3 regions of the Solibacillus isronensis genome follow, and region 2 is predicted to be linked to each of the others. Evidence: riboswitches for the same ligand, from Rfam matches in the RefSeq annotation. Region 2 holds a riboswitch; each other region holds the start of a gene.
The links. Region 2 has a riboswitch for thiamine pyrophosphate ahead of thiT (energy-coupled thiamine transporter ThiT). Riboswitches for the same ligand answer to the same signal wherever they lie in the genome.
Positions count from the first base shown of each region.

Region 1: another riboswitch for thiamine pyrophosphate. It lies ahead of thiW (energy coupling factor transporter S component ThiW); the one in region 2 lies ahead of thiT (energy-coupled thiamine transporter ThiT).
Region 3: another riboswitch for thiamine pyrophosphate. It lies ahead of tenA (thiaminase II); the one in region 2 lies ahead of thiT (energy-coupled thiamine transporter ThiT).

Region 1 is NZ_JAMBOC010000002.1:151,916-159,844, forward strand. It holds gene M3166_RS12485 (nucleotidyltransferase) at 189-989, shown strand; gene M3166_RS12490 (cupin domain-containing protein) at 1,068-1,640, shown strand; TPP riboswitch at 1,750-1,838, shown strand; gene thiW (energy coupling factor transporter S component ThiW) at 1,926-2,432, shown strand; gene M3166_RS12500 (VOC family protein) at 2,532-2,927, opposite strand; gene M3166_RS12505 (SRPBCC family protein) at 3,213-3,710, opposite strand; gene M3166_RS12510 (S-ribosylhomocysteine lyase) at 3,832-4,302, opposite strand; gene M3166_RS12515 (amino acid ABC transporter ATP-binding protein) at 4,318-5,058, opposite strand; gene M3166_RS12520 (amino acid ABC transporter permease) at 5,095-5,754, opposite strand; gene M3166_RS12525 (transporter substrate-binding domain-containing protein) at 5,817-6,617, opposite strand; gene M3166_RS12530 (SLC13 family permease) at 6,806-7,929, opposite strand, start outside.
Region 2 is NZ_JAMBOC010000004.1:40,589-48,517, forward strand. It holds gene M3166_RS15145 (aminopeptidase) at 1-1,091, shown strand, start outside; gene M3166_RS15150 (hypothetical protein) at 1,256-1,456, shown strand; gene M3166_RS15155 (beta-class carbonic anhydrase) at 1,621-2,190, shown strand; gene M3166_RS15160 (GNAT family N-acetyltransferase) at 2,252-2,812, opposite strand; gene M3166_RS15165 (polyphosphate kinase 2 family protein) at 2,886-3,728, opposite strand; gene map (type I methionyl aminopeptidase) at 3,901-4,653, opposite strand; gene thiT (energy-coupled thiamine transporter ThiT) at 4,841-5,407, opposite strand; TPP riboswitch at 5,538-5,646, opposite strand; gene M3166_RS15180 (DUF4870 domain-containing protein) at 5,762-6,094, shown strand; gene M3166_RS19405 (hypothetical protein) at 6,163-6,294, shown strand; gene M3166_RS15185 (AAA family ATPase) at 6,345-7,929, opposite strand, start outside.
Region 3 is NZ_JAMBOC010000001.1:231,809-239,737, forward strand. It holds gene M3166_RS01095 (M14 family zinc carboxypeptidase) at 190-1,380, shown strand; gene M3166_RS01100 (hypothetical protein) at 1,424-1,708, opposite strand; gene M3166_RS01105 (YpzG family protein) at 1,905-2,057, shown strand; gene M3166_RS01110 (hypothetical protein) at 2,122-2,283, opposite strand; gene M3166_RS01115 (hypothetical protein) at 2,418-2,621, shown strand; gene M3166_RS01120 (cell wall hydrolase) at 2,700-3,140, opposite strand; gene M3166_RS01125 (glycoside hydrolase family 18 protein) at 3,346-4,602, shown strand; gene M3166_RS01130 (NAD(P)H-dependent flavin oxidoreductase) at 4,724-5,704, shown strand; TPP riboswitch at 5,842-5,940, shown strand; TPP riboswitch at 6,007-6,105, shown strand; gene tenA (thiaminase II) at 6,181-6,873, shown strand; gene thiM (hydroxyethylthiazole kinase) at 6,851-7,594, shown strand; gene thiD (bifunctional hydroxymethylpyrimidine kinase/phosphomethylpyrimidine kinase) at 7,591-7,929, shown strand, end outside.

The DNA.
Region 1 (7,929 bases), on a different contig from region 2:
TTTAATTGAAGATGTCGGCTGTTTATTAGAACAACCCACTGATTTATTGGCATCGCACTTTTATTGGAACATTTTTTTGTTTATTAGAACGATGCAGGTCGTTATTAGAAGCGTTTGCATGCCTCCTTTTTCGTTTTGAAACTATTTCCAGCTTATCGACGTAGAATAGAACAATTGGAGGTGTACGGATGAGAAACTTATCTTCGTATATAATGCTTACCGGGATATTGATCACTGCCTTAAGCGGGAACTGGATTATTCTTAATTATGATAGCATCACAATTTATCCGAGAGCTTCTTATCTTTCTTTCGGAATCGGGTTGGTACTGGTAGGATGCAATTTTGTAATGAATCAATTCTTCAGTTACCGGGAACCGGAAGAAGGACATACAAAAGATAAACGGCATGCTCTAAACGAATGGCTTACTGCTAATCAGCCAGTTAATAAATGGTTGAGTGGACTTGTTATTCTACCGCTTGTGATCGCACCGTTTTATAGCTGGACGCTGTTTTTTACGATGCTGGAATGGTATTTATTTTCGGGGCTTGTAATAGCCGGTATTATTTACATGCTGAAAGGTGACAGAGTAGAAGACAATAAGGACTGGGAGTATAAAGGGAAGACAAAAATGATGCTTGATCTGATCGATTACCGCAAACATCCCTTTAATATTTCGCTTATTATCTACATCCTGGTCATTGTCAGTTTTGTGTTAAGCAAGAGGTTGGATATTCCGCTCTATATGGAAACAGGGGGCAACTCGCGCTACGTTACTTCTTTGCCAACAATTTCATTTTTAATGTCTTCCTTAATGGTCGTGAGTACGTTTATTTATATTATCAGTCATGGGAATTTCTTTGGTTTTCGTAAAGCTGAGTTAAGTTATGAAAGAGTCATGTTCGTCCACTTTACAGAAATTATTGTATGTGGTGCTACCCTGTTTATTTTAATTTTCACATTAATCAATGCGTTGTATGTGTATTTTTAAATGGATGGCTACTAACGACATAGGCACACACTGGTAAATTATTGCATATTTTAACTACAATAAAAAAGAGGTGAACTATTGAATCCGAATCAAGATTATACATCAGTGCAACCCCAGTTTACATTCGACCTTAATAAAAACCCGTTGTTCGTTAAAGACCAGCAAAATTTTATTAATGTAATGGGCGTCAACCAGTTAAATACACTGGATAATATATCGCTGCTTGATATTTATTTGAGTGCCAATAATGTGATTGAACCGCACTACCACCAAAATGCGGCGGAACTTGTTTACTGTATTGCGGGGAGTGCGATTGTTTCGATTTTGAATCCGTTTACGAAACAGCTGATGCATTTTCCGATTACCCCCGGTCAAGTAGCGAACGTTCCTCAAGGGTGGTGGCATTACGAAGTCGCTACGCAAAACAACACGCATCTGCTTGCCATTTTTAATGCTCCGACACCGGAAGTCATTTTAGGTTCCGACCTCCTTAAGCTGACACCAGCAAATATTATGGCCCATACGTATGGCATGAACGAAAATTTATGGCAGCAGGCAATTGCTCCTGTCAGACCGAATACTTTCATCGGTCCGCCAAACCCTTGGCAACATGCCCAACCCGGTAATTATGGCGGCGGGTATGAGCAGTAGTTTTTCTCGGTCAAAGGAATCAAATTTAGAAAATGCATTTGCATAATGAAACGGCCGTGTTATGATAATTGTGAAATTAACCTAATATTGGAAGCAGATGATCTGCTCATAAAACTACTAGGGGCGCCTTTTGGCTGAGAAGTACCCTTTGCACCTGATCTAGGTAATACTAGCGTAGGAAAGTAGTGTCGATCCCCTATTTTTATTTTTGTATAGGCTACGATACCACTTTCTTAATTGAAAGTGGTTTTTTTGTTGCAAAAATTATTATAAAGGATGGTAGAAATGAATAAAACGAGAAAACTTACATATTCCGCGATTATCGCAGCGATTACGACGATTCTCAGCAGTTTGGTGTATATCCCATTAGGTTTTGCAAAAATTTTTCCGATTCAGCACTTTGCCAATGTCGTATCGGCGGTACTGCTCGGTCCATGGTATGCGGTATTACAGGCGTTTCTTACATCGACGTTAAGAAATTTGATGGGGACAGGCAGTATCTTTGCCTATCCGGGGAGTATGATTGGCGCACTTCTCGCTGCATTTTTGTTTGCGAAAACGAAGAAGTTGGCGTTTGCAGCTGTAGGTGAAGTGATTGGGACAGGGTTGCTCGGTGCGATGGCTACTTATCCGATTGCGATTTTATTTTTAGGTCAGGAAGCGGCACTGTTCGGTTTTGTCCCGGCATTTATGATGAGTTCGTTTGCGGGTGCGCTTTTAGGCTATGGCTTGCTGAAGATTATGGTGAGAAACAGGGCGTTTGGCGGGATGCTTTATCAGAATGCCGGTTGAGTAGCTGGCGTTGAACGCAAGGGATTTATTATTAGAAGACTTTAAAATATATTAGAAAATGAAGCGCCGGGTATCGACTCATGACACCCGGTACATTTATTAAGCTAAATTGATTTGCCATGACACGCCGTAACGGTCATTTAACCAGCCGAATTTCTTACTGAAACCGTAATCACCGATTGGCATTAGTGGATGGCCGCCTTCAAGCAGTTTTTCATAAAGATGATTGATTTCTTCTTCTGTATCACATGTAATAAAAATAGAAAATGACGGTGTGAAGTCAAACTCATGTTTTAAATTGCTGTCAATGCACATAAATTCCTGACCTTTTATCGAAAAAGTTGCTTGCATAACTTTCCCTTCATCTCCGCCTTCATTTGCTCCATAGCGGACAATACTCGTAATTTCTGCGTCCTCGATAACGGATGTGTAGAAGTTCATTGCTTCTTCTGCAACGCCGCCTTGAAACATTAAAAATGGTTTTGCGCTTTTCATTGTACCCTTCCCCTTCTGAATTCAAATTTACACCACTTCAATTTAGCCTATTTTACCATTTTTCGCGAACTTTTCTCCCTATAAGTTAGAGGCATCTCCTAACTAGACGGTGCCTTTGATTTAATATTTAAATTTCGCGATGAGCTGTTGTTCCGAAGATGCGGCTACTTCTTCTGGAACCGTATAAAGATATAGTAGAACAATTCAACCTTTTATTAGAAAATCTTCCCCGAATATTCAATCACCGGATGGTCATAACCCCCACCTTGTGTTTCATTATACGTCCTAACCTTGATAGCTCACTTTTCCGGTCTCAACTAATTCCTTCAGACCCATGAACATTAAATTCCAGCCATGTTCTGTGCCATCTCGCATTTCATCTAGAGCTTTTACGATGTCTGCATCTGTCCATTGCTCTTCATTTTCAACATGCATCAGTTGGGTGAACGTCATTTCACTGCCTTGTCCCAACTCTTTCAGCTCCACTGTGATTGTATCTTCCAGTTCGCTGAATTGCGGCATTTTAAAAGTGAACACGATTTTTTCAGGCGAATTGATTTCAACATACTTCCCGATCGCCCGGTAGTCTACACCTTGCCGGTGGTCTACAATTTCCCAACTGCCCCCTACTTTTGGGTCATTTTGTGCAACCTTGTTCGTCCCTTCCAATGTAAAGAACCACTTTTTCATCATTACAGGATTCAACCATGCGTCAAACACTTTTTCAGGCTTTACATTAAATTCTCTTTTCATTGTTAATGTAGTCGTTGAGGTATTGTTCATTCAAATTCTCCTTTTAGTTACTTTAGTTTATTAATAACCTATTCACAGGAACTTTTAAAACAATTGCTCCAATAAAAAAGTCTCCTGCGAGATTATTCTCACAGAAGACTTGCTTCATCAATTATTCTCCGAAAACGATATGCCACTCGGCGCGGCCTGCTAAAAATTCCTCAGCTAATGCTTTTGCGCCTTCTAAACTATGGCTTGCCGCCCAGCCGCATTGCACTTCATTACATGCTGGAACAGCCTCTGCCTTTAGCACATCTTGCAGCGTATTTTCAATAATCGTTAATACGCCGTCATAGTCATTGTAGTTCAGTAATGCCAAGTAGAAGCCTGTTTGGCAGCCCATTGGCGATAAATCAACGACATCTTCGCTATGATTGCGGATACGGTCAGCCATTAAATGCTCTAAAGAGTGTAGTGACGGCATTTCCATATGTGCCTTGTTCGGCTGTTTGAAACGGATATCGTATTTTGTTACGACATCGCCTTTCGCTCCTGTTTTCGTACCGGCAAGTCGCACATAAGGTGCCACTACTTTCGTATGGTCTAAATCAAAGCTCTCTACATTTGTTTTTTCTGTTGTCATGTTGAATCCCCCTAGTTAAATAAATTGCATCGATTTTATAAATTGTTGAATCCGTTCGTTGTTGTTTGCCGTAAAGAAGTTTTCGGTTACGCCGTCATAGCCGATTTCACCGTTTTCGAGAAATAAAATCCGATCTGCCACTTCGCGCGCAAAATTCAAGTTGTGCGTCACGATAATCATCGACTTGCCTTCCTCCGCCAAATTTTTCAGCACCTTCAGCACTTCTCCTTCCAGCTCGGGATCCAGTGCACTTGTCGGCTCATCGAACAGTAAAAACTGCGGCTCCATTGCCAATGCTCTTGCGATGGCGACACGCTGCTGTTGCCCTCCGGATAATTGCGATGGATACTGGTCTGTTTTATGACTCAGGCCAACCTTCTCCAATAATTGCTGTGCCTTTTGTTTAGCAGCCCCTTTGTCTTTCCTTAAGACGGTAACCGGCCCTTCCATCACATTTTCAAGCACTTTCATATGCGGGAACAGATTGAAGCTTTGGAATACCATCGCTGTATTTTGGCGTATTGAAAGCAGGTTCTTCTGAGAGATTGGCTTGTTCAGTTCAACTTTTTGGTTGCCGACTGTCAGAATCCCTTTTTCAGGTCGCTCCAATAAATTGATACAGCGTAACAGCGTTGATTTCCCTGAACCGGATGGACCTAAAATAACCGTTGTTTCGCCTTCATGAAATGTTAAATTAATATTTTTCAATGCCTCGTTTTCGCCAAAGAACTTCGACATTTGCTGAAATTGTACGATAATAAGCCCTCCCTTCTAGCGCTTCACCTGACACTTCTACACATACTTCGATGCGTATTTTTCCAGGCGGCTTTGAATGATCATCAGTATACTAATGAAGATTAAATAGATGACCGCACAAAGTGAATAAATCATAAGCGGCTCATATGTACGTGCGGTAATTTGCTGTCCGACCATGAATAGATCCGCTAGAGTAATACTCGCAACTAACGATGTGCCTTTCACTAAATCGATAAAATCATTGGCCACTGATGGTAATGAAATTCGGACGGTTTGCGGTGCGATAACTCGTCGCATCATTTGCCAATACGTCATACCGAGAGATTCTGCAGCTTCCCATTGTCCTTTTGGGATGGCCAAAATCGAAGCTCGAATCGATTCAGATGCATAGGCGCCTGTATTCAGTGAGAATGTAATAATCGCCGCTGTCCAGGCATCAAGGGTAATCCCCAATTTCGGAAGACCGAAGAATACGATAAACAATGTCACCAATAATGGTGTTCCACGGAATACCCAGACGTAAGTACCGAAAATCCAGCGTAATACTTTATAGTTTGAGATTCTAGCCAGTGCCGTCACGACTGCGATGACTAATGCTATGGCAAAGGCAATGAGCGATAGCGGAATGGTAACAAGAAGTCCTGCTTTTAAAATCGGCCAGATCGAGTTAAGTAAAATATCCATTTCTCTACTCATCCACTAACACTCCTTTCTATAGTTAAATCCACGTAAAAAAGGCCGTCGAAACGACCTTTCCATTAGTTGTTTGAAATAACATTTTCACCAAAATATTTTTCCGAAATTGCTTCGAATGTACCGTCTTCTGTACGTTCTTTAATAATTTCATTTAACTTCTCACGGAACTCATCGTTTTCTTTATTTAAAATTAATGCGATATCTGTTGAATTGATCGCACCGTCCAGCACTTTCAACTTCGTATCCGGCTGTTCCTGCAAGTATGTCAGGAATGTCACGCGGTCATGGATTGTTCCATCAGCGCGGCCTTGTACAACAAGCTCGATTGAACTCATCAGATCATTTGTTGCGACAACTTCTGCACCAAGCGCTTCTGCATCGCGGGCAAAGTTACTTGTAATTGTTTGTGAAGATTTTTTGCCGTCCATGTCAGCCGGCTCTTTAATTTCTGTGTTATCTGTATGTACAGCAACAACCGCTTCTGATTTCATATATGGCGTTGAGAAATCATACTTTTCTTTACGCTCATCTGTAATCGATACGTTGTTAATTACGAAATCGTATTTATCTGTATCTAAACCCGCAATTAATGAATCCCATTTTGTTTCAACATACTCAGCTTCAACACCTAGATCTTTTGCAATCTGATCAGCAATTTCATATTCAAAGCCTGTTAATGCTCCTGATTCATCATGGAAGCTGAATGGAGGGAATGTTCCTTCAAGACCGATTTGAATTTTTCCGTCTGCCTGGATTTCCTCCAGTTTATTTTTTGCCTCGCTTGCGTTTTCATCTGACTTGTCGCCACCACATGCTGCTAAAACGAGCGCTGATAATGTAACGATTGATAATAATTTTTTCATGCTAAATGCCTCCGCTTTTAATTCCTAGTTATTTAATAAACTTTATATTATAACAGGGTAATAATAAAAACAATCTTTATTTTCTGAACAATTATTAAATTTAAAACTTTTAGTTAATAAGGGCTAGGAATCGTGCAAAATGCAGATAAAAAGTGCCAATTCCCTCAAATAGAAAATTGACACTAACTTTATAAATGCATGCCTGTCCATTGCCAAAAAGTAAAGTAGAAAAGCATGATGATGTATATATATAGGGGCATTAAAATGGCGCTAAGCTTTACGAGATTCCGCGCATCATAGGAAATATCCCCCTCCTCATAAAACAGCAGCAATGCTTTTGAGCTGACCGGCACCGTTACACAATAGTTCATCCCGATTAAACTTAAAAACACGACAGTTGAGGGGTTTACGGCGATTAACTCACTGAACAAGATCAGTCCTGGAATGAAGACTATGGCACGTGTCGTATGGGAAGTAATATACAGATGACTTGTTACGGTAATCGTTAGGATCATTAATACGATCAGCCAGTCCGGTGCACCGACAAACAGATGCAACACGCTGATCATTTCACTTTCTATCCATTCCACAATGCCCGTATCGACCAATACTTTGCCGAGCGCGGTCGCTGCAGCAACAAACATCACAAGATTCCATGAAACGGCATTCATTCCTTGTTTCCAGCTGATAATTCCGAAGTTTGGCATCATGAAAAGAATGGCACCGATTACTGTAATCAGTTCAATATCCAACCCGTGGAGGCTTTCCGTCATCCAGCCGATGATTAAAAATAATATGAGAACCATTGTCTTTTTTTCATCTTTTCCAAAAGGTTTTGTTACAGGAATCGTTTCATTACTTTCCAATTTCTCTACACTACCCCGTGGCCACAATGTCCATTTGATGACGATTAATGAAAGCAAGGTTACAACAAGTGCAAACGGAACACCCCATATTAACCACTGGATGTAGGAAATCGATTCACCGGCCGTACTTTCCAGAAAGCCGATGCCGATTAAATGGGAACCTGCTCCGATTAAAGTCGCCGATGTACTCATTAAAATGATTACCGGTGCAATAATCGCCAAAATACTTTGTTCTTTAGAAGAAAATTTCTCGCTGATTTGCTTAATAATCGGCATCGACAATGCTGCTCGCCCTGATGTTGAAGGGATAAAGAAGGCCGATGCAAACAATACCGAACTTAGTCCAAGCACGACATTTTCTTTTTTATTCGATTTACTTAAGATGAACAGCGTCAGTCGCTCGGCCAGCCCTGATTTTTTAACGGCTTCCCCGATAATAAACGCGC
Region 2 (7,929 bases):
ATGAAGTTGGCGCTAAACAAGTTTTTGTAGATTATACAGATGATCAAATTACACGTACTCGTTATGAGTTGGCATCTGAAGATTCTTTCGATTTCTTCCCGCCATGGAAAGTACAGGAGCGTGAATGGCTTGCTGAAGAAGGAGCGGCATTTATGAGCATCGTATCTCAAAGTCCGGATTTACTGTCGGGGATTGATTCAAAACGAATTGCAGCATTCCAGAAGGCTTCAGGCACTGCATTAAACAAGTACCGTCAATATGTTCAGTCGGATAAAATTAGCTGGACTGTTATTGCAGCTCCATCAAAACAATGGGCTCGCAAAGTATTCCCGGATTTACCGGAAGAAAAGCAGGTAGATGCATTATGGGATGCCATCTTTAAAGCGACACGTGCGGATTTGGATAACCCGGTAGAAGCTTGGGCACAGCATAATGACAACTTGCATGAAAAAGTTGATTACTTAAACAATAAAAATTATGCGAAATTGCATTATACAGCACCTGGGACGGACTTGACGATCGAGCTTCCTAAAGGACATTTATGGTGTGGAGCAGGCAGCGTCAATGAAAAAGGCGAAGAGTTCATGGCAAATATGCCGACTGAAGAAGTTTTCACAGTACCGCATAAAGATGGTGTAAACGGGTATGTATCTAGTACAAAACCATTAAGCTATGGCGGTAATATTATCGATAACTTCACACTCACATTTGAAAATGGGCGCATTGTTAAAGTAGAGGCCGAGCAAGGTGAAGAAGTGTTAAAAAATCTAGTTGCTACAGATGAGGGCTCACATTATTTAGGGGAAGTGGCACTTGTTCCATTCCATTCTCCAATTTCACAGTCGAATATTTTATTTTACAATACATTATTCGATGAAAATGCATCAAACCATTTGGCAATCGGCAGCGCCTATGCATTTTGTATCGAAGGCGGAAAGTCAATGTCTCGTGATGAGTTAAAAGCTAACGGTTTAAACGAAAGTATTACACATGTCGACTTCATGATCGGCTCTGAACAGATGAATATTGACGGAATTACAGCAGATGGACAAGCTGAAGCCGTTTTCCGTAATGGGAATTGGGCATTTTAACAGCTGTATTGCATCCTTCTTTTACAGATAAATAAAATTTCAAGATGTCGCCATATTTACATTTTTTTCTACATTAACTAACTAAATTACCCTACAATGTTCCAATTTATTAGGTTATAATTGGTTAATGATTGTTATCACTAAAATAGAGAGGAGTTTTTATAATGTTTGATCACCATTATCCGTTCTTATCTGACTTTTATACGATAGTGTTAGGATTTACGGTAATACTTCTTGTATTCTTATTTATGTTTATTATGTACTTACGTATTGGTTTACAATCACACGACTCTGTTATAGTAGATTCAAAGGCAAACGCATTTGCGCCAAACGAAAAATCATTGGATGGCCACCATCATCATTAAAGTTTTTTACAACCACTCATAGGGTGGTTGTTTTTTGTGGGTAGCGGATTTTTGCTATACTTCTCTCTATTTAGTAGAAATTTAACTTTATTAATGCGCATTTGTTTGAATTATCTAAAAAATATTTTAAAATATAATAGAATCGAAAGGGGTTTGAAAAACAAATGTCTGCATTACAAACAATTTTAGAGTTTAACGGAAAATTCGTAGATGAAAAACAATATGAGCAGTATGCTACAACAAAATATCCTGATAAAAAAATTGTTGTTTTAACTTGTATGGATACACGTTTAGTTGAATTACTACCAAAAGCAATGAATTTGCGCAATGGGGATGTAAAAGTTGTAAAAAGTGCAGGGGCAATCGTAAATCACCCGTTCGGAGGGATTATGCGTAGCTTACTTGTAGCAGTTTATGAATTACAGGCGGATGAAGTCTATATTATCGGCCACTACGACTGCGGGATGAGTGCAGTTGATCCGAACGTAATGATCGGTCATATGCTTGAACGAGGGGTTAAACAGGAAACGATTGATGTCATCAATTACGCTCGATTTGATTTAAAAGAATGGTTATGCGGTTTTGGGGATGTTGAAACAAGTGTATTAAAAAGTGTTGATTTAGTTAGAACACATCCACTAATGCCAAAAGGTGTTCCTGTACATGGTCTTATTATCGACCCTGCAACAGGAAAGCTGGATTTAGTAACGGACGGCACAGTTGACCAAAAATAAAATTTAAATAATAAGCGACAGTGCCCTTCAATTAACTACTGGAGTGAGCACTGTCGCTTTTTTATATTGTCGTCCCTTTATGTTCCCGCTGCAAAATGGCGTACATATAATGGTCGACCCATTTGCCGTTTATATACAAAAGCTCTCGCAATAATCCTTCTCTTGTAAAACCCGATTTTTCCAATACACGAATCGAAGCTGAATTTTGTGGTGCAACATATGCCTCTATTCGGTGAAGATTTAATGTAATAAAAGCGAATTCCATTACTATACGTACCGCTTCTGTAACAATTCCTTTACCTGTGAAATTCTCATCCATTGAATAGCCGATAAAACCACTTGAATAAGGTAAACGTTTAATTGAGTAGAGTGAAATATGTCCGATTAATTGACCTGTTGCATTGTAAAAAATCCCGAAAGAAAATTCACGGTTTGTTTGCAGCAAATGTATGCTTTCCAAAATTTTATTATACTGTACTTGTTCCGTATAAAATTCATCTCGATGTAATGGTTCAAATTCGGACCAATACATTTTATTGTCTCTTAGTAATTTTGCCAACCCTTTCGCATCGGACGGGGTGAATGTGCGAAGCGAACATTGTTGCCCAATAAGTTGAACCATTGGACCCTCCTTCTTGTGAAATAGCTTGAATAAGCTTTTCATTGAACCACCTTCATTTCATTTCAAAGCTCGCCTACCGTTTTTTCAACTTTTTCTTTTTTGATTTTACAGGCTTTGGCTTTATATCTATAAATTCCGTTTTTTCTTTATCTGGAGCTGTTTCATTACCTTTTTCGAAAATGTTCGTAAGCTTCATGCCCCGTTTTGTAACTTCTTTTTCTATATGGGCAACTGTTTCTTTTAGTACTTGAACACGTGCATAGTTTTTGTCGTTCCCTGCTATTAAGTGCCAAGGGGCGTCTTCCGAATTGGTTTTTTCGAACATTTCATCGGCTGCCTCACAATATAAATCAAATTTATCACGATTCCGCCAATCTTCAGCCGTCAATTTCCATGATTTATACGGATCGGCTGCTCTTTCATTAAAACGTTTAAGTTGTTCATCGGAATCGATATGGATCCAAAATTTAATCATTATATAATCTTCATCTGTCAATTGTTTCTCAAAGCTATTAATTTCTTCATAAGCGCGTTTCCACTCTGTCTCTTCAGCAAATCCTTCTATGCGCTCCACAAGTACCCGCCCATACCAGGAACGGTCGAAAATTGCGATTTGGCCATGCTGCGGCAACTTTCTCCAGAAACGTTGCATATAATGATACCGCATTTCATGGGGCTGCGGGGCTGAGATGGGCCATACCATTAACCCGCGCGGATCGATACGTTCAGTTAGGCGCTTGATCGCTCCCCCTTTGCCCGCTGCATCCATACCTTCAAATGCAATAATAAGGCCTATTTTATTGTTGAATAAAAATTGCTGGGCGTTTAGCATTTCGTATTGTAAAGCTTTCAATTGCTTCTTATAGACCTCTTTCTCCAGTTTTTGCGATAAATCCATATCTTTTAGCTTTTTCAAATAGTGCTGCCTCCCCTACTCCGGTTATTTATGTATATTTTACTTGAAAGTGTATGGAATTGGTAATTGTTGCAGTCATTTATTTGAATCGTTTGATTATTTTATGTTGAAGCCTTGTTTTGATAGAACAAAAAAAAGCGGGCGCACTTATATATGCACCCACGTTTATAACTTAATCTTCTAATGTTGTTAAAATAATCGGTTTGTCTTTAGTTACGATAATCGAGTGTTCGATTTGGGCAACTAATGATTTGTCCGGTGTAATGAATGTCCAGCCGTCACCTGATTCTACGATATGCTCAGCCTTCGCCGAAATAAACGGCTCTACTGCCAACACCATGCCTTCTTTCATGATTGTTGTATCCCAAGCATCATAATAGTTCAATACATGGTTTGGCTCTTCGTGTAATGATTTACCTAAGCCATGACCTGTTAAGTTCATAATTACTGTCAACCCGTGATCACGTGCTTCACGCTCTACTGCTTTACCGATTTGATTTAATTTTGAACCTGCTTTCACCTTTGTCATTGCACGATCAAATGCTGATTTTGCTACAGTGCAAAGTTTTTCTTTATCTTCATAACCTTCACCAACAACAAATGAAATACCTGTATCTGCAAAATACCCGTTTAAAGAGCCCGAAACATCAATGTTTACGATATCGCCTTCCTGAATAACCTTGTTACCTGGAATACCATGTGCAACTTCGTGATTTACTGAAATGCATGTATATCCCGGAAAATCGTATTCACCTTTAGGACCCGAAACCGCGCCTGCTTCCGCAAACATACGGCCTGCAATTTCATCTAATTCTTTCGTTGTCACGCCAGGTACTGTCGCAGCTTTCATCGCCTCACGAATTTCAGCACAAATGCGTCCAATTTTTTTAAACGCCTGGATTTCTTCTTGAGTAGTAACAATCATGTGTAACTTCCTTCCTCTTAAACAATGTCTATCCTTAACTATAGCATACTTAAAATCGGTTGTAATTGTTCAAGGATTTTAAAATTTGCCGTTTAATTACTAATTTAGTACAACTTTCTACTATTAATATGAAAAAACTTGCAGCAGGAAAAGTATTCCTCACTGCAAGCTTTGAGTTTTCTATTCGTTATGTTGTTTTTACTTTTTGCAGTAAACGAGGTGCAGATGTGAATAAAACAACTGCGATAATTGCCGTAAGTATAGTAGCAGGTACCATATAAGTACTGTTGTAGATAATTGAATAGGCCCATACATTATCATCGCCTGCATATTCTTTAAAGAACACGACACCTGCAAGCAAGTGCGATACAAATCTTAAAGCACCACCTATAAGTGCCCCAATGACGATATAAAATGCCATTTTCACTTTATTGAGCGATTGTGCAGCCTCTAATAACGGCTTTCTTACAATTGCCGCTAACCCTACTACTGTAAATGCAAGGCCGTAATCTAAAATAGCCTGAAGCCAGTGTACAATGTATGCACCGAACATCATTTGCATCACGCCGATCAGCAAGCCTGTTGCAAGTCCTGCTGTTAATCCCCAACGAATGGCCATTAACATGATCGGTACCATAACAAAGCTGATTGACCCGCCTTGTGCCCACATTTTAAATGATACTTGATCCAACACAAGTCCGATGGCAGCAAATATCGCTATCTCCACCATCATCAATAATTTCTTTCTGTCCATAACAATGCCCCTTTCTTTTATCCGATGTAACAAAAGTGAAGAGGGATAGAATGGAACTTTTACTTCTTCTAGGTATTTAGAAAAAGTAAAAAACGATAATCAGGACAAAAGCCTGACTATCGTTTGAACAGTCGGATTCTATCCACATCCCTACGCAAGTGCTAACTTACAGGTTCAAAGAGTCAGTGCAATCCCGTGCACAATCTCAGCCGACTTTCTCGGCACCCCTTGTGGTACATCTAATTTTTATTGTTTGAACATGCTCATTGTAACGAATATTTTTACAACTTTCAACAGCTATTATTTTGAAACGTAATAGAATTACATATACTAGATACGAAGGAGTGATAAATAATGGATCAATCGAAAGGTTTAAGTGCACTGAGCTATTTGAGCTTTTATTTTGCACCGTTTATTTTACCGTTAATTATATTTATTGTTACGAAAGATGATGCCGTTAAAGGCCATTCTAAAAAAGCTTTTATTACCCAACTCATACCGATACTGTTAGGGATTTTTTATATGATTTACTTTTTCACTTCCGTTCTTTCCTGGAATGACACTTTGACCTTGAGCATTCAGGACTTTTTTATTAGTTCGCATTTTATCGGATTTATTTTTTTAGTTGTTATTACGTTTATCCTGGCGATATGGAATTTAGCTCAAGCGATTAAAGTTTTACGTTAATGTTTATGAACGCTCCATCTTTGGGTATATTTTTTATACGAAATGTATTCGTTAAGGAGTGTTTACTAATGAAATTAAAAAAACTCATTAAAACAGCAATTAAATATGGACCAATCGTGTATCCGATCATTAAAAAAATGATGGACAACAAAAAAACTACACCCCAACCAGCAACTTCACGACGAACTCCAAAACGTTGACGCAAAAAACACATTTCCCACTTTAACTGGAGGGAAATGTGTTTTTTTTCTTACTTAATAATAATCTCAGTTTTACTGTAGCCTTCTTTTAGCTTTTGTACTTGCAAAATAGCTGGCATTGCTGCTTTTAATTCGGCCACATGGGAAATGACGCCGATTAAGCGCCCTGTTTGCTGAAGATCGATTAATATATCGATCGCTCTTCTTAACGCTTCCTCATCCAAAGTACCGAATCCTTCATCAATAAACATCGTATCGATATGCACACTTCCTTGAACACTTTGAATAACATCGGCCATTCCTAAAGCTAATGAAAGTGAGGCATTGAATTTTTCACCACCGGACAGTGTTTTTACATCCCGCGTTTGCCCTGTATGACTGTCATATACATCGATGCTGAGTCCGCTTTGGGCATTTCCTTCTTTCCTTCCTGTAGATTTCAGGAAGTATTGGCCATTTGATAAGACACGCAAACGTTCATTTGCCGCATGCGTCACTTTTTCCAAATAGCCGATTTGTACAAACCGCTCAAATGAAATCTTCGCATCATTTTGACCGCGAATTAAATTATAAACATGTTCGACTTGCATCAGTTTCGCTTTATAGCTTTCAATCTGCTGTGCGGATTGGTCAAGTTTATCGCGCGTCTCCTCACATTGCTCCACATAGGACTGGATCAACGTCATTTTCGAGTACTGTGCCTCGATCTGCTCATTCAGCTCATGAATCAGTTGCTCACATGCCGTTAAATCAGCTCGTTCTTTTCCTTCGAGCAAAGGTTCTTCCTCAGCAATTTGAACAGATAATGTATGAACACTTTGTTTGTACGCTTCAACCGCATCCTGAATTTGCTGCTGTACATTTAAAGGCAGTAATGCAGTCTTATACGTTTCCAAGTCGAAACCTTCCTGCTCCAATGCTGATTCAAATGCTTTTTGCGCTAAAAGAGATTCCTGCTGTTTTTCTGTTACAAGATTTTTCGCATGGAGATGGTTTACTTCACAAGATTTTTCATCCAATTGGATTTTTTGCATCGCTTCAAGTGCATTTTGAATTGCAATTTTCAAATGGCGATGTTTTTGCTGCTGGCTCGCCAATTCTTGTGTTACTTCATCCAATCTAGAAAACTGAGGCAATAATGATTGCTCACTTTGCTCAAGCTTCCCTTTTTCCTGCGCATATTGTTTATCAATATCGATTACATATTGCTGCCCTTTTTCAATGCGCCCTTGCAGCACTTCTTTATTTTCTGAAAGCTGTGCCATCGTTTTCTTTTCATTGATAAGCTGTGCCTGCTGCTGTTTTTGCTTTGTCAACTGCGCAGTCAGTACGGCCAATTGCTGTTCATACTCATGTAATTGTGAAAGCTCAGCGTCAAGTAACTGAAGCGCACTTCTTTTTTGTTCCAACGTTGCCTTTTCCACATCAAATTTCGAATTGACCTGGTAAAAGCTTTGCATCGCCCGATCGCCTTCATGACGCAGCTGTGCCAATGCATTGTCATCAATTACAACTGCTTCGCTGTTATGAATGGATGGGTGCTCTGTGCTTCCACATACAGGACATGCTGCCCCGTGCTGTAGTGATGCTGCAAGAAAGGCTGCCTGGTTGCTGCGTATTTGCTGCTCCATATTT
Region 3 (7,929 bases), on a different contig from region 2:
TCCATACAATAAAAATTTAGTAGATTCTACTATAACATAATGTTGCTCTCCATTTCATCTATATAGGGAAATATTAGGGGATAGAGAAAGTGTTTGACGGAAATAAATCCGTTTTCTCGAAACGTGTTAATAATCATTCCCCCCATTCATATACTTTCCTATTGATGATTTTATTGAGGGAGGAGCTTTGTGGAGATTTTCGTAAGACCGGGTGATTCCTTTTGGTATTATAGCCAAGTTTTTAATCTTCCTTTTCAGCTGATTCTTGATTCGAATCGGAATCTGAATGCACAGGCCCTGATGCCCAACCAACCCGTTCAGATTCCCGGTTATGTGACAAGTCAGTATACGGTTCAACGGGGAGATACAATTTGGTCGATTGCACAAAGAATCAATATGCCGATGGATGCGCTTTTTCTGCTCAATCCGGTACTCAATCCATACGTACTTCAGGTCGGTCTACGGTTGCGGTTACCTGTTCGTGTAACATGGAGAGTTGTGAATGGTGAACAGGATTACGATTATAGGGCAATGGTGCAGGATATTCGGTCATTGCAGGCAATCTATCCGTTTATAGCAAATGAGCCGATCGGCAATTCCGTATTGGAAAAAGAAATTCCGGGGCTCACGATTGGGAACGGGCAGAAACGTGTTCATTTTAATGCTTCTTTTCATGCCAATGAGTGGATTACGACGTCGATTGTCATGACGTTTCTTAATGATTATTTAATTTCGCTAACGAATAATGCTTCAATACGAGGGCTATATACATTGCCATTGTATATTCAAACGAGTTTAAATATTGTGCCAATGGTAAATCCCGACGGAGTAGATTTAGTGCTGAACGGACCTCCGGAAGATGAAACAATTCGTAAAAACGTAATCGAATGGAATAATGGTAGTACAGATTTCTCGGGTTGGAAAGCGAATATTAATGGGGTTGATCTGAACGACCAGTTTCCTGCTGAATGGGAACGGGAAAGAGAAAGAAACCCGAAAACGCCTGGGCCGCGGGATTATGGTGGGAAAAGTCCGCTATCGGAACCGGAATCCATTGCAATGGCCGATTTGACAGTAGAGCGGGATTTTGCTCGGGTTTTGGCTTTCCATACACAAGGTCAAGTTATTTATTGGGGATTCATGGGATTGGAACCTCCTGAAACAGAACAGCTTGTCAATGAATTTGCGAGGGTAAGCGGATATGAGCCTGTGCAGACAATAGAAAGCTATGCGGGTTACAAAGACTGGTTTATTCAAGATTGGCGCCGCCCCGGATTCACCGTTGAACTGGGGCTTGGAACGAATCCTTTACCAATCAGCCAATTCGGTGAAATTTATGAAGAAGCATTAGGGATTTTTTTAAGTGCATTATATATGTAAATAAAGTCCCCCCGTTACGTCCTTAGAGGTAACGGGGGAACTTTTATGAATCCCTCAAGGTTTCATCAATTTCAAGGATGCTTTGCTTTAGCTCATCTAGTTTGGATTTATTCTGCTCGACAATATCCAAATGCTCCTGCCTTTGCTCTGCATTGGCAAGTGCATTTTCGGTACGTTCCATTGAATTAAAAGCATGTTCCACCGCAAATTCCTCCGGGTGGGACATTGCCTGTTTTACTGCACGTTCTGTTCGTTCAACGGAGTTGGATAATAAAGTAATCGGGTGATTTTGTTTCCAGCTAGGTGTACCTGAACTTTTTTTAGCCACTGTTCCTCATCCTTTCTTGCGAAAATTGACTGATTCACACGTTTAGTATTGGTGGATGCAATGATTCCATACGCGGAAGAAATTCGGAATTGTTAGGAAATGTGTCGATATCAATTTTTATCTTTATAGGGAATAACTGCAGCAAGTACAGCCATACTAAAATTGATTCACTTTTAAACATAGGGAGGCGGAACGAATGGATAAGAAGGGTTTCACAGATCCAAAATCTAAGAAGATCCACCAAAACTGGGCGAGCGACAAGCATCAAAAGTCTCAAATCAAAGGGGAAACAGAGGTAACTCTGCATAACCAGATTTTGAGAATTAATGCGAAGGCGAGACAGTTCTAACCTTTGTCTTGAAGTAAATCAGGCCTTCATTCCAGTACATACTGGAATGAAGGCCATTTACATATCAATACATTTTTCTTTTTCCTTTTTTTGCTTGCTGATGGAGCTCGGTTAGTTCATTCGCAATTTCTTCCTTTACTTTGTTTGGTGCAATTTTCATGTTTTTCGGTGTTTGCGGTAATGATTGTTTATTCGTTCCTTTACTTTTACTATCATCTCTGCCCATTTAAATGCTCCTTTCAATATTGGTTCCTTCTTAATATGGCTTTACAACTTTTTTTCATTACAAAAATTGAGGAAGCCTGAAAAAAGCATAAAACCTCCTATCCTGAGCACATTAAGCCAGTAGGAGGTGATGAAATGAGCAAAAACAGTAAAGAAACGATGAATACGCGAACACATAATCCTTTTTCTACCTATAAAGAATTACACCGAAATACAACAAGTCACAACCGGAATCCTGAAGATAATACAGCGGAATTTGCCGAAGAGTTCGATTCGAAATTAAAAAATAAAAATAATAAAACAAACCATGATAAAAACCAGCAATCCAATAAAAAGTAACGGATAAAGAAAAATGAAAAAGCCTCGCTACATAGAATGTACAAGGCTTTTTCTTATATAGCTGGGCAATAGGTAAATCTAGCCCATATAAACACTTTCACATGTTCCTGCTATAGGCTCATAGAAACAATGCTGTTTAAATTGACCTGTAAATGGTTGATCGTACCAAGTAGGAGGACATGGGCCGGATGGGTTAAAATACCAAAGTGCATATTTCGCCGGATGGTCTCGCCAATAGTCCAGCGTCTGTCTTGCTAATCTTCTTTCAGTCTCTCTAGCCCTCTGATAAAACATGTTTCCTTTTTGTACCGCCTCAAAAGAATAGTTATTGCCCTGTACTTGGAAAATAACCTGCTCGATTGTTCTCACATCATTAAAATCCAGGCATGAAGCAACAGCTCGGTTCACAATTACATTTCCGACATACAGCATCCCTTGTTTTCCTTCACCTTCAGCCTCAGCCCGCATCATTCGTGCCATCAAATCCACATCGGAATCCCGGTATTTTACTCTTGGCATTTTTTCACCTCACAACTATAGTATGAAACAGTTAACCTGGTTGCGCATATGAATGAATGAAAATGTATAATATTGTTTTTTGTCATGGTTACTTATATATTTCTAACCTATCTTTCCGCATTAATACGGTATATAGTTCATAAATTAGTACATAGGAAAAGGAGGACGGACAATTCAAATTCATGTAGTACAACCGGGAGAATCATTGTGGGCAATCGCACAGGCTTATGGAACAACGGTGCAGAGTTTAGTGGAAGCCAACCAAATTCCGGAGCCGGCCCGGTTAGTGGTCGGGCAAGCATTGGTCGTTCCATTGAAAGGGCAGTATTATATTGTACAGCCAGGGGATAGTTTATGGTCAATTGGTCAACGTTTTCAGGTGAATTATTTAACGCTCGCACAAGCAAATGGCTTGAATCCAGATGCGTTGCTGATGATTGGCACCTCATTGTATATACCGGAACCAACTAAAAGGTCCGCAGAAATTTTGGCATATGTAGAACCAAGAGGCGATGAAATAAGTGATACGCTGCTCGACCAAGTTCGGGAGGCAAGTCCTTATTTAACGTATTTAGCTATTTTCAGTTTTGAAGCAAGACGGGATGGTTCATTAAAAGCGCCTACAATTAACCCATTACCGGAAATTGCTGAACAAAATAATACAGGAATAGCAATGGCAATCACTAATCTCGAGGATTATCAGTTTAGTGCTGAGCTAGCACGTGATATTTTCCAAAGTGTTGCTGTTCAAAATTTACTGCTGGACAATATCATTGCTGAAGCAAAGCGTATCGGAAATATTTTGGATATTCATTTTGATTTTGAACGGATTGCACGCGATCAGCGGGAAGCTTATAATAATTTCCTCCGAAGAGCTGTCGAGCGTATGCATGCGGAAGGATATACCGTTTCTACCGCATTGGCTCCAAAAACGAGAGCCGATCAGCCAGGGGAATGGTTTATGGGCCATGACTATAAGGCGCACGGCGAAATAGTGGATTTTGTTATGTTGATGACATATGAGTGGGGCTATTCTGCTGGACCTCCAATGGCCGTTTCTCCGCTGCCTCAAGTCGAACAAGTAGTACAATATGCATTAACAGAAATTCCTGCAAATAAAATTTTACTTGGGCAAAATTTGTATGGTTACGATTGGACATTACCTTTTGTACAAGGAGGAGATTACGCAGAAGCGATAAGCCCGCAACGTGCAATTGAAGTGGCCAAACGCTACAACGCAGCAATCCAATTTGACTATACAGCACAGGCACCCTACTTTAACTATTATGATGAGCAAGGGCGTTCACATATTGTCTGGTTTGAAGATGCGCGTTCGATTCAGGCGAAGTTCGATTTAGTAAAGCGATTAAATTTGCGCGGAGTCGGCTATTGGAAGCTCGGTCTGCCATTCCCGCAAAATTGGCAGCTCATCGGGGCTAATTTTAATGTAGTGAAGAAATAGCAAAAGGAAAGAAAGTCAGATGAAAAAACATCTGACTTTTTGATTGTCATCTAAATTAAGAAGGAGATTTTATTGAAGCTGATGAAGTATTAGTAGTAGCTGAATAAAAGGGGGATTATAGATGGGGAATATTCCGGAAATTTTACAAAACTTACGTATCCCAGTAATCGGGGCACCATTGTTTATTATTAGCAATCCGAAATTGGTCATTGAACAATGTAAGGCAGGAATAGTCGGGTCAATGCCTGCGTTAAATGCAAGACCGGCAAGCCAGTTGGATGAATGGTTAGCTGAAATTACAGAGGAGTTGGCCAGCTATAATGCCAAAAATCCGGATCAGCCGGCTGCGCCATTTGCCATTAATCAGATTGTTCATAAAACAAATGAACGTCTGGAACAGGATATGGAGCTCTGTGTGAAATATAAAGTTCCGATTATTATTACTTCACTTGGGGCACGTGAAGAAGTATTTGAGGCAGCTCATAGTTATGGAGGCATCGTTTTCCATGATGTCATTAACAATCATTTTGCAAAAAAAGCGATTCAAAAAGGTGCAGACGGCATCATTGCTGTAGCAACAGGTGCAGGTGGCCATGCAGGTCAGCAAAGCCCATTTGCGCTCGTACAGGAAATCCGTGAATGGTTTGACGGTCCATTAGCTTTATCAGGATCAATCGCACGAGGACATTCGGTATTGGCTGCACAGGCGATGGGGGCTGATTTTGGCTATATCGGTTCACCATTCATCGCGACCGAAGAAGCGTTTGCTCGTCAAGAATATAAACAGATGATTGTTGATAGTACTGCAGAAGATATTGTATACAGCAATTTATTTACAGGAATCCACGGGAATTATTTGAAAGGTTCTATCATGAACGCGGGGATGGACCCGAGTAATTTAAAAGAAAGTAATCCTTCAGCAATGAACTTTAATGATAATACCGCAAAAGCCTGGAAAGATATTTGGGGCAGCGGGCAAGGAATTGGCGCGATTAAAGAGATTACTTCCACAAAACAATATGTCGATAAACTGGCCGAGGAATATGCTCAGGCTTATCAGGAACTGACTGGTAAAAGATCTGCAGTAACCCATTTACAATAGATGTCAGCGCATCATTAGTAACAAAATTTCTACTAACGATGCGCTATTTTGTGAATTTGTTATTGAACTATTAATTTCGTAATTTTGTGAATTCACTTGCCCGGTTCGAATTAATTTGTTACACTCGGGGTAATTAAATGCATTTGCGGGGGGACACATCAGTGTTGAGAAGGTTAAAACCTGACCCTTAGAACCTGGCCGTTAATACGGACGTAGGGAGCAAAGTACACGCTATACATATGTACTTACTTTGGCTCCGCGTATCTTTTACGTGGAGTCTTTCTTTTGCAAATACACAAGCATTTGATTTGCGGGGGGACACAGCAGTGTTGAGAAGGTTAAAACCTGACCCTTGGAACCTGGCCGTTAATACGGACGTAGGGAGCAATGAAAAGTGGTACGTACACTTTTTGGGGACGTCTCTCTATATTGAGGCGTCTTTTTTGTGCTTCCGCCAACAAAAAGGAGGAGTAACAATGGGATTTTGTGAAAAGGTAAGGAAAGAAACGGATTTTTATTGGGAGGCTAGCTTCTATCATCCTTTTGTACAAGGGATTGCAGATGGGAGTTTACCGCTTGAAAAGTTTAAGTTTTATATGCTGCAGGATGCATATTATTTAAAACATTATACGAAAGTTCTTGCTCTTGCAGCTGCAAAAGCGACTACGGATGACGATGTTCAATATTTTCTGCAAACAGCAAAATTTATTCATGACGCAGAGCTGGAGTTACACCGTACAACGTTTAAAGAATTAGGTGTGACAGCGGATGATTTGGAACAATTCGAACCGGCTCCAGCAGCCTATAACTATGTAAGCCATATGTATAATGCAGTGCATAACGGAGATGTAGCAGAAGCATTTGCGGCAATCCTGCCATGCCCATGGCTGTATCAGGAGATTGGGCAAAGGTTAAAAGATGCATGCCCGAATGTCCCTCTTTATGAACAGTGGATTGCATTATATGCTTCCGAGGAGATGCTTCAAAATATTGAAGTACAAAAATCGATGCTGGATCGATATGCGGAAGAACAACCTGCAAAGCTAAAAGTATTGCAGGAGCATTTTAAGAAAAGCTGTTATTACGAATGGATGTTCTGGGAGATGCCTTGGACAAAGCAAAGCTGGGAACAAGGGGTGTATATAAATGAGTCTGCAAGTAATTCATAAAAATCAACCGTTAGTACATTGCATTACAAATTATGTCGTCGCAAACTTTACAGCGAATGGTTTGCTGGCGGTGGGTGCTTCACCAGTAATGGCGGATGCAATAGAAGAAGTGGGGGAAATGGCTGCCCAGGCCAATGCTTTGCTTTTAAATATGGGCACTTTGAATGAACGGACAATAGAGTCGATGAAGAAAGCAGGACTTAGCGCAAACATGCATAATACTCCGCTTGTTTTTGATCCAGTAGGTGTAGGGGCAACGAAGTTTCGAGCGGAGACAGCACAACAATTGCTCGACCTTTTAAAGATTAATGTAATCCGTTGCAATATTGGAGAAATGGCGGCTCTGGCGGGAGTAAATTGGGCGTCTAAAGGTGTGGATAGTGGCAAAGGAGATATCGATGTTGCAGTGACTGCCAAAAAGTTGGCTAATAACTATCAATGTATTGTGATCGTAACAGGAGAACAAGATGTTATTACTGATGGGATAAGAGTGGAATTTGTAGAGGGTGGTCATGAAAAGGTGACAAAAATGACGGGGAGTGGCTGCTTGCTTAGTGCCTTTTGTGCAGCGGTGCTTGCAAACAGTAAAGAACCGTTTGATGACTTACTAACGCTACTGAATGAATATAAACAGGTAAGTGCCAATTCTGTTGCAGCTATAGGAAATTTCCACACAAATTTCTTGAATCAACTAGAGAATTTAGCGGAGGGACGAAAATGATTACATGTACGATAGCAGGATCGGATAGCGGTGGCGGTGCCGGGATTCAAGCCGATTTAAAAACGTTTCAGGAACTCCGTGTATTCGGTACATCAGTAATCACCGCATTAACCGCACAAAATACTGAAGGAGTGCATGGAATTTTTCCGACAACGGCTGATTTCGTTCAAGCTCAGCTAAAGGCAGTACTTCAAGATTTCGACGTAAAGGCAATTAAGACAGGGATGCTGTTTAGTGCTGAAATTATCGAAGCCATTGTGACTTTACTAAAAAATACGGATATTCCGCTTATCGTTGATCCGGTCATGATTGCAAAAGGCGGTGCCAGTTTGCTA